Regions from separate parts of the Candidatus Synechococcus calcipolaris G9 genome, predicted to be linked through region 1. Evidence: predicted binding sites of a transcription regulator. Region 1 holds the regulator's gene; each other region holds the start of a gene.

What was found. Region 1 encodes NtcA, which controls nitrogen genes in cyanobacteria. Its sites were predicted from a motif close to GTANCNNNNGNTAC; they were not measured.
Region 2: the regulator NtcA is predicted to act here: its motif matches at 2,571-2,584, upstream of L3556_RS04985 (ammonium transporter).
Region 3: the regulator NtcA is predicted to act here: its motif matches at 1,643-1,656, upstream of glnA (type I glutamate--ammonia ligase).

The regions. Positions count from the first base shown of each region.
Region 1 covers NZ_JAKKUT010000002.1:1,067,940-1,072,419, reverse strand. Annotated here, with positions in the region: gene def (peptide deformylase) at 1-557, opposite strand, end outside; gene L3556_RS08080 (DUF192 domain-containing protein) at 727-1,266, opposite strand; gene nblR (response regulator transcription factor NblR) at 1,247-1,957, opposite strand; gene ntcA (global nitrogen regulator NtcA) at 2,088-2,759, opposite strand; gene L3556_RS08065 (DUF2834 domain-containing protein) at 3,051-3,578, opposite strand; gene cbiQ (cobalt ECF transporter T component CbiQ) at 3,577-4,338, shown strand; gene L3556_RS08055 (J domain-containing protein) at 4,352-4,480, shown strand, end outside.
Region 2 covers NZ_JAKKUT010000002.1:480,700-485,179, forward strand. Annotated here, with positions in the region: gene L3556_RS04980 (WG repeat-containing protein) at 1-739, shown strand, start outside; gene L3556_RS04985 (ammonium transporter) at 902-2,332, opposite strand; gene L3556_RS04990 (Tab2/Atab2 family RNA-binding protein) at 2,699-3,562, shown strand; gene L3556_RS04995 (hypothetical protein) at 3,662-3,883, shown strand; gene L3556_RS05000 (Rpn family recombination-promoting nuclease/putative transposase) at 3,919-4,480, opposite strand, start outside.
Region 3 covers NZ_JAKKUT010000002.1:190,375-194,854, forward strand. Annotated here, with positions in the region: gene L3556_RS03615 (peptide ligase PGM1-related protein) at 1-78, shown strand, start outside; gene psaX (photosystem I protein PsaX) at 121-231, shown strand; gene L3556_RS03625 (DUF2442 domain-containing protein) at 377-637, opposite strand; gene apcB (allophycocyanin subunit beta) at 863-1,372, opposite strand; gene glnA (type I glutamate--ammonia ligase) at 1,731-3,146, shown strand; gene L3556_RS03640 (DUF2127 domain-containing protein) at 3,316-3,780, shown strand; gene ppk1 (polyphosphate kinase 1) at 3,788-4,480, opposite strand, start outside.

The DNA of each region.
Region 1 (4,480 bases):
ACGGGGCGAACGGCATTGCGGGAAAAACCATGCTCCGATAATTCTTGATTCAGGAGTAATTTATTTTCCACCCGATCCACAAACATCACCCCTGTGAGGTGGTCAATTTCATGCTGGATGGCCCGGCATAGCAAGCCGCTGGCATAAAGTAGTTGGGGGCGGCCCCACTCGTCCTTGTAGCTGACCTCAATCATTTCCGGCCGCTTCACATCCAAAAAGACCCCAGGAATACTCAAGCAGCCTTCTTGACCCAATTCCAACAAGGGACTGGCTTCGCGGATCACCGGGTTGATCATAATCAGGGGCGGATTGGCGGCTTCATCGGGGTGAAGATCAATGACTAAAAGCTGTTTATTAATCCCCACCTGGGGGGCGGCCAGGCCAATGCCATCGGCACTGTACATGGTTTGTAGCATATCCCGTACGGTTTGGCGGATACTGTCATTGACTTGGCTAATCCGTTTAGCGGGCTGGCGCAGTACCCGATCGCCGAGGACGTGAATTTTGAAGGGAGGTTTTTTAACTTTTTCTTTTTCAACGGAGAGAGTTGCAGAGATGGCCATGGCACTAATTGATTACTAAAAAAACTAACAGATACTCTTACTCTAACACTACATATCTGATATCCTTGGCATCCTTAGATGACATACCCTATCGGATGAAATACCCTTGGATCGTTGGATAGCAATGGGTTAGGAATAGTTGACCGGTTTATCCCACAGGTTCCTAGGATTGCTCAAGGGGCTTGATTTTGAGGCGATCGCCCACGGCAAGGCTAATTTCAGCGGCCCGACCACCCCGCAGTTCTAACACATGATCGATGATTTGATTCGGGCCGTAGGTGGGGCAGGGATCGTCATAACAGGGGGGGGCATTTTCAGCAATATCAATAACTTCCCCCTCATAGATAAAAATCAGATCCAAGGAAATAAGGCAATTTTTCATCCAGAAGCTTACCAATTGGGGCGGATCAAAGGGAAATAACATCCCCCGATTATCCGCTAATTCACTGCGATACATCAATCCTAGGGCTTGCTGGGCAGGAGTTTTGGCGACTTCCAGATCAATAACCGTCTCGCCAATGATCGCCTGGGCCGTAATCGGCAAAATTTGGGAAACCCCAGCGATCGCCACATTAGAATTTTGAGAATTTAGACTAGGTTGCTCAAGGGCTTGACAGCCGATAACCGTCAATGCCACCCCTAGGGCTAAAAAAAATGAGTAAATCTGCTTAACCTGCTTAAATTTAAGCTTCCCGGAGAACATACCCCACCCCTCGCACCGTATGGATCAATCGTTTTTCGCCATCGGGTTCAATTTTTAGCCGTAAATAACGGACATAAACCTCAATGACATTGGACTCCCCCAGGAAGTCATAGCCCCAGACATTCTCTAAAATCTTGTCTCGACTAAGAACTTGGCGGGGATGCTCCATTAAAAATTTCAGGAGTTCGTATTCCTTCATCGTTAAATCTATCAAGCGACCATTCCGCTCGGCCCGCCGCGTGGCTAAATCCAGAACCAGGGTCTCAAATCGCAGTTGTTCCCCACTTGGGGCCGTTGGTTTCAGGTAAAGCTGAACCATGTCTAAAAACTGTTGATCGCGGTAGGGCTTGAGGAGATAGTCATCGGCTCCGGCTTCTAAACAGTTCACCCGATCCTCTAGGCGATCGCTCTCCATGATTAACAGGAGTGGTAAGGTAATTTTTTCCTGACGGATTTTACGACACAGATCTAGGCCGCTCACGTTATCGGGGCGATGCTCCATGGCCAGGTCGTCCACAATCACTAGGGCCGGTTGCCATTCCTGGCAGGCCAACTGACAGTCCGCAAACGTTGCCGCCGTTACCGGGTCATACCCCGCCTGTTGTAGGTCTTGGCCAATTTGCTGGGCGAGGGCCGAGTCAGTCATGACCAATAAAATTCGCGGGGCGGCGATCGCAAAGGTAGGTTCCATAGGCTCAGAAAATCAGGCCACCTCTAACGTACCTTGACCTAGGGACGAAACGCACCCTAAACAAGTTTCCCATCTCAAAGAAGGGTAATCAGGGCATAATTCTGTCCTGAATCCTGGTCTGGATTAACCCTTAGGTGAACTGCTGACTGAGCATCAAGGGGTTATGAACCGTAATTTTTTTCTTCTGGATCGAAATCATATTTTGATCCCGTAATTCCCCTAGCAGCCGGGTAACGGTGACACGGGTTGAACCAATGGCCTCGGCGATCGCTTGGTGGGAGAGTTTCAAATCCACCGTGACCCCAGTTGCCCCCGGAATCCCAAAATCGCGGCAAAGAATCAGTAAAAAGCTGACGAGACGTGACCCCATATCTCGATGGGCCAGGGTTTCAATCATCATTTCCGTTTGTAAAATTCGGGAGGATAGACCCTGAATCATCAGCATCGGTAGGGTGGGATCCTCGTGCATGGCCTTTTCAACCTGCTCAATGGGCACGGAAAGCAATTCCGTCGGCGTAAAGGCAACCGCATGGTAAAAGCGATCGGAGCGAGTTCCCGTAGCCAGGGACAACACCCCAAAGACGCTATTTTCCCGTAAAAGCGCAACCGTAATCTCTTCCCCTGCCTCGTAGACCCGCGATAACTTCACCGCACCCTTCAGTAAGAAGTACACTTTCTCAGCCGGATCACCCGGGAAAAAGATGGTTTTACCCCGGTCAAAGACTTCCGTTGCGGTCGGGAACATCCCACTGGCCATCTGCCGAAAAATGGCGGCCAGCGGTTGATCGCTAGTAGTTACCATAGATTGGTTGACTATCCTGTGCCATAGGTTAAATGACTGTTAGTAAAGGCAAGGGAAGAGCATCCATCTAACCCTGCCATGGTGCATCTACTGTATGCTCAGACTCTGTAATCAGATTCTTGCCATTGGAGTTTTAGTTAAACGGATTGTGGCCCTGTATTTTGTATCTCATGATACACTTTATCGGTGTTAATGAGCCTAGGACGTAAACATAGATACAGTAATGGGCCAAAAAGGGGGAAACTGGCCAAGACCCCTAGCCCCTGGAAGCTGGGTTGTCGTCGAGCCAGATCATCCCCCAAAAGTAAGGGAAATAGTAGGGTCAGTAGACAAAAATACGATGCTCATTAGGTGAATAAAGCGGCGGGTCTGCCATTGATGCCAAAAATCAGCCCAATTGCCCTGGGTGACACCATAGCCCACCAACCCAACTGTTGCCAGTAGCAGCAGAATACCCGTACCGCGCCATTCCCATATCCGCAATCCCCAGTCTAGGGGGCCCTGAAACGTCGGATTAGGGCGACGAAGGGCTAGGTAGGGAATGAGGGCAAAGGCTCCCAACAAAAAGCCACCTGCGGCAAAGAGCCACCCAGGTAATTTTTGTCCGCGGCCATCCACTAGCACAACCGCCGTATAAATGAACGGCCAAATCCCCATCAGATTAAATAAGGCAATGACTAGGGGGTTAATGCCCTGCCAGGGGCCGCGGATCAGTCGCCCAATCAGATCCAAGGTATCGGGGTGATCCGGTGGAGCCAGGAAAAAACCATAGCCCATGAATGCCAACCAAAGGGTAAATAAACTAATTGTCTTGATCATGGCATGGGGGAACCTGTGGGGCGATATGTTCTATGGTATGTCGATTTTTCATCGTTGGCAGCCTGAATGTAAGGTCTTGGGTCTGTTGCCGCTTCTTTTTGTGATTGCGGCGATCGATCGCCTATCGGTGTTGGCGATCGCCCTGGGGGGAATGGCACTGGTGTATGGGGGTGCGGGTCTCTCGTGGCGGCGATGGTGGCAACGACTGGCGGTGCTGGCGGTATTTTTCCTAGGGCTAGGATTACTCCTGTTGTTTCAGGGGGGGGAAACCCCATGGTTGCGGTGGGGGGGACTGGTAATTTTTTGGGAGGGATTGCGGGCGGCTCTGGTTTTGGCGGGGCGGTTGATCACCCTTGCCACCCTTGCCATGGTGTTACTGGAAACGACCACATTTTCAGCATGGCTCCAGGTTTTACGTACCTTTGGCATCCCCCCCTTTCTGACGGATGTGTTGGTGTTGAGCTATCGATATATTTTTGAGTTGCGGCCGATGTTGGTGCGGATGCAGCAGTCCATGATGTTGCGGGGGTTTCGTCCCCATTGGCGGCGGTTGGGGCGCATTGCGGCCTTAATTGGCACTTTTTTAATTCGCAGTTACGATCGCTCTGAACAGGTCTATCGGGCCATGCGGTTACGGGGGTATGGGCTGCGATCGCGACAGCAAAAACGCACCTATCCTCGGCTGTATTCTTACCATGGCTTGGGCATTGGTGTTTGTTGGCTGGTGGGAATTGTAATGTACTACTATGGAGCCAGTTAATCCATGGAAAACAATGCCACGCGCCCCCAGTGTCAGTTCCATTCAAGCAGAAATAGATAGACTCGTTAACCTACACGGCTATGATAAGGCGATCCTTATTCAGTTTGCCTCCTTTGTCAAAGGCAAAAAACTACAATTAACG
Region 2 (4,480 bases), 590 kb from region 1:
AGGTTTGGCTCGAATAAAATTTAATGGTCGCTATGGTTTTATTCAGCGGAACGGCCGACTACGCATCCCCGCCAAATATGAGGACGCAACCGGGTTTGTGGATGGCCTAGCGGGGGTCAAGGAAGGGGGGCGTTGGGGCTACATCAGGGACAATAGTCGCTATGTCATTGATCCCCAGTTTGAAGAGGCTCGGGAATTTGCCGAGGGCTTGGCCGCTGTCAAGATCAATGGCAAGTGGGGATTTATTGATAAACGGGGTGAGGTGGTTATTCCGGCCCGATTTGATGCCGTACAGCCCTTTAGTGATGGGGTAGCAGCGATTCAAATGACCCAGAAGTGGGGATTAATTGATCGGAATGGTCGCACCGCCGTTGCCGTGAATTATGACCGATTATCCAGTATGGCGGAGGGCCTCTCTGCGGCCCAACGGGATGGGAAATGGGGATTTATTAATAAAAGTGGCCGGGCGATGATCCCCTTCCAGTATGAGGATGCCCTGCCCTTTTCAGAAGGTTTAGCTGCCGTCAAACAGGGCGATCGCTACGGCTACATTAATAAAAATAATCAGAGGGTAATTACCCCCCGCTACGATCGGGCTTTTCACTTTATTGATGGTTTAGCCCCGGTCAAACAGAACGATCGCTTTGGCTTTATTAATTCCCGTGGTCAATTTGTGATTCCGGCCCGATTCCAAGAGGCCTACTACTTTGCCGAAGGGTTAGCCCGCATTCAACCCTAGATACAAGATTCAGCTACCCCATCCCCATCTGAAAATTTCTAAAAAAAACTGCCCCCAAGAAACGAGTGGGGACAGTCATTACCACCTAGGGCAACTTGGGGCCGCAGCCAAGAAGGCTAAATTAAACGAATCATAAAACGGCCCAAAACCAATGGAGCAGGACTATTCCTTCAGGAAACCGCTATAGGCTTCCATGCCATGCTCACTAATATCCAAGCCCTTGATTTCCTCTTCTTCGTGGACACGAATGCCCAGGGTACTCTTTAGACCCAGCCAGAAGATACTCGTCAACAGCACGGTAAAACCACCGATCGTCATAATCCCAATGATTTGAGCGATCAATTGGTTAATTCCATTGCCGGTGAGTAAACCAGCATCCATGCTGAATAGACCAACCGCCAAGGTTCCCCAGATACCACACACCAAATGAACAGAGGTGGCACCGACGGGATCGTCAATTTTAATGCGATCAAACATGAGCACTGAGTAGACGACAATCACCCCAGCGATCGCCCCAATAATCACGGCAGACAGATAGGATACGGCATTACAGCCAGCGGTAATCCCCACTAAACCGGCCAGAATTCCATTGATGATCATGGAGAGGTCAGGCTTGCCAATGACCAGCCAAGCGGTAATTGTTGCCGCAACACCACCCGCCGCCGCCGCCAAGTTGGTGGTGACCGCAATATAGGGGACGGCTTCACTAGCTGCCAACTCGGAACCTGGGTTGAAACCAAACCAACCAATCCAGAGAACCAAACAACCCAACATCGCAAAACCCATGTTGTGGCCAGGAATGGCATTAGGGGTTCCATCACTGTTGTACTTGCCAATGCGAGGCCCGAGGAAAGCGGCTCCCATGAGGGCGGCCCAGCCACCAACGGAATGGACTACAGTTGAACCGGCAAAATCAGCAAAGCCAACGTCAGCAAGGAGACCACCACCCCAACTCCAGTGGCCGGTAATGGGGTAGGAAATCCCGGTCAGGAGCAAGCTAAAAATCAGGAAGTCCACAAACTTAACCCGTTCCGCCACTGCCCCGGAAACAATCGTGGCAGCGGTACCGGCGAAGGCAGCTTGGAATAGGAAAAATACGGGAATAACCAGGCCGTCCGGAAAGGGATCCAAACCATAGGTTGCTGGATCTTCACTGCTGAGGAAGAAACCGCCCATGCCAATAAATCCACCGCCCCCTTCTGTACCAAACATGAAGGAGAAGCCAATGGCCCAAAAGGCCAAGGTGGCAAGGGCAAAAACAATCAGGTTTTTAGACAAAATGTTGACGGCATTCTTTTGGCGGCAGAAGCCGGCTTCTAACATACCGAAACCCGCATTCATGAAAATGACTAGAATTGCGGCCACCAAAATCCAGATATTATTCAGAACCCCCTGCACATCTTCGGGAGTTAAGGGTACCTCCTCCATGGCTTCTTGAGCTTGTACCGCTACCCCCCAAGCACAGAGGATGATGATTGCAAGGGGAATGCAGGCTAGTACGGCCGGCGATCGCAGGCGAAAATTAGGTAAGGAACCTAGCCCGGCCAGGGGTCGCTTTGCCTTTCTGGCTCGTTTTAATTTCAACTTAGGCATCTCTCTACGTTCTCAACGGGTGGACAAATTTCAAGACATCAAATAGACATCAATAACTTAATGGGGTGAGGAAGTATTCAGCAAGATCTAGTCCATTTTTAATAACTGTCACAGACCAGATAAAAAATAAACTGGCATGAGCAGTCCTAACGACTAACGCAGGTAGGTCGATTGACAAGGTCAAACATTTTACCCGCAGTTAACCTTCGATTGCATCAGTTCTCACAGGTGAAATTCTGTATTTTCTTATACAATTCATCAGGAGTGAAAAACAGCCTATGCTAGAGAAGGTCAGGCCTAGAACCGCAGGAGGGTTTTATCCGTGACCATAATTTTTTATTGCATTGGAGATAGTGGCGATCGCCCATGGGTATGATTTGGGAACTGGATTTCTATTCCCGTCCAATCTTGGATGAGAATCAAAAGAAGCGTTGGGAATTATTGATTTGTGATAGTGATCAAACCTTTCAATTTGCCAAAAACTGTAGTGGTGCGGAAGCCAATGCCCGTTGGCTAGAAACCGCCTTAAACGAAGCCAAAGAGCAATGGCAAAAACAATATGATTTAACGGACAATACTCGTCCTGAAAAAGTTCGCTTCTTCCGGCGGGCCATGAACAGTATTATTGTGCGGGGATGCGAAGCCGCCGGTCTAGCGGCCATTCCCAGTCGTCGTACCTTTGCCCTGACTCGCTGGCTCCAAGAACGAGTCGAGCAGGTTTACCCCTACGAACCCGGCTATGATCCTGCGTTGGCAAACCCACCCACCCTCCCGCCCCCAGCCCCTGAACCCTTACCCCCAGCCCTCAGGGGAGAGCAGTGGCAGTTAACAGCCATACCCTGGTCAGAGTTAAATTCCGCCCGTGATTGGGGTCTTCCCTTTGGGGACATTCCTTCCCTAGCTCTGTTTGATCTGGAACCGGATACCCCCATTCCCGGACTGATTATTTATTCCCAACGAGCTTTGCCTTTAGCGGGCTGGTTATCCGGCATAGAACCAGCATTCATTGACTCAATATCCACACCCCTCAACCAATTAATTTTGGAAACTGGAGCCAGCGATCGCTGGATTTTAGCTACCTTACGGCAATCTGACCTCATCAAGGAAGCAAAAGCCTTTATGGAGGGGATCAAAGACAGTCAGAATCTTCATTTTTTGGCGGTTCAACCCTCGCCAACGGTAGAAGAGCTGAGCGGTTTTTGGCTCCTCTGCCTAGATGAATTTATGTAATCCTTATTTAATACTATTGTATAATAAATAGAATCAACGACCTCAAGGGAAAAGCCGATCCCTGCTGCAAGAAGATTTGAGACGGAGGAAAATGATCCGATGGAACCTAGCCCAAACGAGATCAACTGTGATGAAGCCTGTGTAAATGGCTGTATTCTCGGTGAAAAATGTCCCCATCGTGCCTACTTAGCTGACGTATCTAAGTTTATTAACGACACCCCCATGGACAAAATTATTGCGATCGCCGAAGAAAGTGTCCAAAAACGCTTTATTCAATCCCTAGAGCGAGAACGAATGCAACTTCCCCACCAACCCGAGTAGTAAAAAAATTAATTTTTATTTGGATTATTTACAACTTACGTACAGCTAGAGTTATTTTTCTGCAAATTATCTAGCCATAGTTGCAGATCCGAAAAGCATTGGAAGTCTAGGAGAACATCCACCAAGGTTTCCAATTGCAGGACAGAGAGGTTTTCCAGCCGAAGACGCAGAGCTTCGGGTACAGTTCCTAAGCGGCGGGTCAATAGTCGCAGGATTAAGGTCAATTCTCCCTCTTGCCGTCCTCGCTGCTCTCCAATGCGCTCCCCTTCTTCCTTGATTTCTTGGTAAAAACGGGTTTTATGTAACTCTGTAGCAGTAAACCCTAGCATTTCCTCTACCTCTTCCCGACTTAGATGGGTAAATTTATACACCAAAATGGTGGTCAGTAGTTCTATTATGGCGCAGCTAATCGACTCCGGTTCCTGTTGACTGCGAGCCAAAATTTCTCTAGCAACAGTGGGGGCTTCTTTTTCCTGCAAAATGGTTAAACGCATCAAAGCAAGTCCCAAAGGCAGTTCCGGAGAATTGGTTAACTCTTCCAAGTAAATGCGATGAACGCGGGGGCTTTGAACAAAATCCTGAAAGGGGAGCCAATTA
Region 3 (4,480 bases), 880 kb from region 1:
AGTGTGGGGAACTCCCTTCCTGAGGCCGAACTGATTTATGAACAGGCGATCGCTGTTTTGGATGCGGCAGTCTATTGATATAATCCTGTTAACTCTTGAACTCCTATCAGGTTATTTCCCATGGCAACAAAATCCGCTAAACCCACGTACACATTCCGCACTTTCTGGGCCGTCCTACTCCTAGGTGTTAACTTTTTGGTAGCAGCCTACTACTTTGGTATCTTGAAATAATTTTCATCGATACTTTTTAATATTTCTGTGCCTTTGCAGGACTAACCCGGTACTCAATCCATTGGGTTGAGTGTTAGGAAAAATGAGCGTCAGTCGATGGGGAATTAACACTTATCGACTGACAATGGGCTAATTCTCGGCTTGGTTAGACCTTTGCTGATTTTGCATTTAGCCATCCCTGAAGTGATTTTTGACTTTCTCCGGATGGTTGCCCAATAATCAGATTCTTGATACTAATGTCCTCGTCAAGTCGATTCCAATGGATGCCCTCGCCCCTAGCGATGAAACGCCAATTGTTACGTTCTTCCACTGAAGCGCATTCATCAGGCGGGGACCAAGCCAACGGAACAGGTATAGTACGTCCATCGGGTAGATCAGCAGATAAAGTATCATCTGTGATGGTTATTCCTTACCATTCAACGAGCAATCATCAAGTCTGCATCGCCAATTATGGGTTCTACTATAGCCGAACCACTCTTTTCCATTGGGGCAGGGGCAGTAGAGTCCGCTGGCAAACATAATTGAGTGACGACTCCAAGTTTCCAGCCCCTGATGGAATAGTGCTTTTTTAAAATTGATGCGAGTACGCTCAAAATCCCCGATATAACAAAAGAGGGATAGGGTTCAGATTTTAGATATTAATTTCACTCAACTGACGGCTGATGTGATCAAAGGGCTGATCGATGACACTCGTGTCTTCCACTCCAGCATTTCCTAAACGTTCTTTGATCAGGTCTTTCATGATCTGAATACCCCGCACCGTTGGCCCAATGGGTACCCCTAAGGAATTATAGGTTTCCCGTAGCCCCTCTAGGACTCGCTCATTCAGCACATCTACATCACCCGCAACCAAGGCATAGGTGGCATAGCGCAGGTAGTAATCCATATCCCGTAGACAGGTGGCGTAGCGACGGGTGGTATAGGCATTACCGCCCGGTTGAATTAATTCCGGTTGCTCGGCAAAGAGGGCTGAACCGGCTTCTTTGACAATAGCCGCAGCATCAGCGTTAATTAGTGCCGCAGCTTTCACCCGAACCGTTCCAGTCGTAAAGTACGAGCGCAAGCTATCCACTGCATCCCGATCTAGATAGCGTCCCGTGGAATCGTAGTTTTTAATTAGAGTGGTGACGGCATCACGCATAGTCCCAATGACTCCTAAAAATCGTAATGAATAGCCAGCATTTGCCTCAACATTTGGGCAGGGGCCATGATGAAGAGAGCGAAACTGAATGCATCTAAAATCGTACCTAGCTTACCATGCTGCGATTGCTCAAAGGCGATTCAATTCCCTGGGAACTTGATCTCTGCTACAAAACTTAATATTTTTCTCAGAATGTTCTTCAATGGTCTTCTGGGTCAGCCCTTATAAAATCCTAAGAAAAGCTCAAGAACTGCTGGCATGGGGCGTTTGGTAGTCCATGATACAAAAAAATACCTGGGCAAATTCCTAACATAGATTCTCGCTGCGGTGCGCCGAAATATTCAAGGAGTAACCCTACATGGCAACGCCCCAAGAAATACTTAGTTTGATCAACGAAAAGTATGAATTAATCGACTTGAAGTTTATTGATATGCCGGGAACCTGGCAGCACCTAACGCTTCACAAAAGTCAGATTGACGAGAGTTCTTTCACCGAGGGGGTCGCATTTGATGGCTCCAGTATTCGCGGATGGAAGGCAATTAATGAATCTGACATGGCGATGATTCCGGATCCAAATACCGCTTGGCAGGATCCGTTCATGAAAGAGCCGACCCTGAGTATGATCTGCACGATTGTTGATCCCCGCACTGGGATACTCTACGATCGCTGTCCTCGGGCCATTGCTACCCGGGCGATCGAGTACCTCAAAACCAGCGGCATTGGTGACACGGCATTTTTTGGCCCAGAAGCGGAATTTTTCATCTTTGATGATGTGCGCTATGACCAAAACCAAAAATCTGGCTACTACTTTGTGGATAGTAGTGAAGGGGTTTGGAACACGGGACGGGAAGAAGCCGGTGGAAACCTAGGATATAAAATCCGTGGCAAGGAAGGTTACTTCCCCGTTGCCCCCACCGATACCCTCCAGGATATGCGGACAGAGATGCTGCTAACCATGGCCCAATGCGGTGTGGCAATTGAAAAGCATCACCATGAAGTGGCAACGGGTGGTCAATGTGAGTTAGGGATCAAGTTCAGTACCCTGATTGAAGCAGCGGACTGGTTGATGATCTACAAGTACGCGGTGAAAAATGTTGCCCGCAAGTACGGCAAAGTTGCCACCTTCATGCCCAAGCCAGTGTTTAACGACAATGGTTCGGGGATGCACACCCACCAATCCATTTGGAAGGATGGAAATCCGATGTTTTGGGGGGATGGCTATGCCAATTTGAGTCAGGAGGCTCTTTGGTACATTGGCGGGATTTTGAAGCATGCGCCGGCCCTACTGGCTTTCACTAACCCAACGACTAACTCCTACAAGCGACTGGTTCCTGGTTTTGAAGCTCCGGTGAACCTGGCCTATTCCCAAGGAAATCGCTCGGCTTCGGTGCGGATTCCCCTGACGGGTACCAATCCCAAGGCAAAGCGTTTGGAGTTCCGTTGTCCTGATGCCATGAGTAACCCCTATATGGCCTTTGCAGCTATGCTCTGTGCCGGGATTGATGGGATCAAAAATCAAATTGATCCCGGTAGCCCCTTGGATGTAGATATTTATGATCTCAGCCCTGATGAACTGGCTAAAATTCCATCCACACCGGGTTCCTTGATGGCAGCCCTACAAAACCTGCAAACCGATCATGACTTCCTAACCACTGGCGGTGTATTTAGTGAAGACTTTATCCTCAATTGGATTCAGTACAAGCTAGATACGGAGGTAATCCCCCTATCTCTGCGGCCCCATCCCTACGAGTTCTCTTTGTACTTTGATGCTTAGGGTAATGCTTGTTTCCTTTGATCCCCGGTTCTTGATAAGACTTGGGTGATGATTTGTTAGAAATGGTGTTCTAATGAGGGTGGCTATCTGGTTAGGTAGCTGCCTTTTTTATTTTTATCCTCCTTTTTGTTTTTATCCTAAGTTATTTGAGGCGGTCACGATTGGTTTGATGAAGCACTCTTGGGTTTTGAAGTTGGCGATCGCCAAGAAGATCCTTTTTGCCCTGGGGTTATTGGCCCTGTCTGGGGTATCGGCCTTTAGCTGGCGAAATTACGATACGGTAACGCTTTGGGCAAGCGAACATGTTTTAACTGCAGAATTCTCCCTTGTCCGCTGGGGATTAACCCTTATCGAGCAAGCGTCATTACCTGAATTAAAGCTTGTTGCCCGCGTTGCTGGCCTCTATGGTGCCTTGGTTTTAGTGGCTGCGGCGGGGGTCTGGTATGGTCGGCTTTGGGCGTACATCCTATTGACCCTTTTGGTGGCATCTTTGTTGCCCCTAGAATTCCGCGAGCTATGGCAGGACTTAACCTGGGAAACCAGTCTCCTTGTGATCATTAATCTGGCAATTTTTCTCTACTTTGGCTATGAAACCTGGGAAATCAGTCGCACGTCGAACCATATTTCACATTGAACAATAGTTAATGCAATGCCTGTTCCTTGAGGGCCCTATCCATCAACATCTGGTGGGTTCCTTGACCGGGGGTACCCTCAGCGGGTTGGCGTTGGCGGTAGCTGCCATCTAGCTGTAGTTCCCAGGCCTGACGATGATCCGCCAGGATTAAATCCAAAAGTTCCTTGAGTTGGCCACCGATCGCCGGGTCTTCAATGGGGACAATGGCTTCCACCCGTCGGTCTAAATTCCGCGATCGCCAGTCGGCACTGCCAATAAAATATTCCGGTGAGCCATTGTTTTCAAAGTAGAAGATGCGGGAATGCTCTAAAAAGCGACCAATGACACTGATCACGCGAATGTTTTCACTCACCCCCTTCACCCCCGGCCGCAGGCAACACATCCCGCGAATAATCAGATCAATGCTCACTCCCGCTTGGGAGGCTTGGTAGAGAGCCTGGATCAATTGGGTGTCGGTAATCGCGTTCATTTTGGCAATAATTCGCCCTTGGCCACCAGCTTGGGCATGGGCTATTTCTCGCTGAATCAATTCCATCATGCGATCGCGCATTGTCACTGGAGCCACCAAAAGTTTGCGATAGCTGCGTTGGCGAGAATAGCCCGTTAAAACATTAAACAGTTCACTTAAATCTGCCCCTAGGGCATCCTGGCAGGAAAATAACCCCAGATCCTCATAAAGCCCCGCCGTCTTGGGATTGTA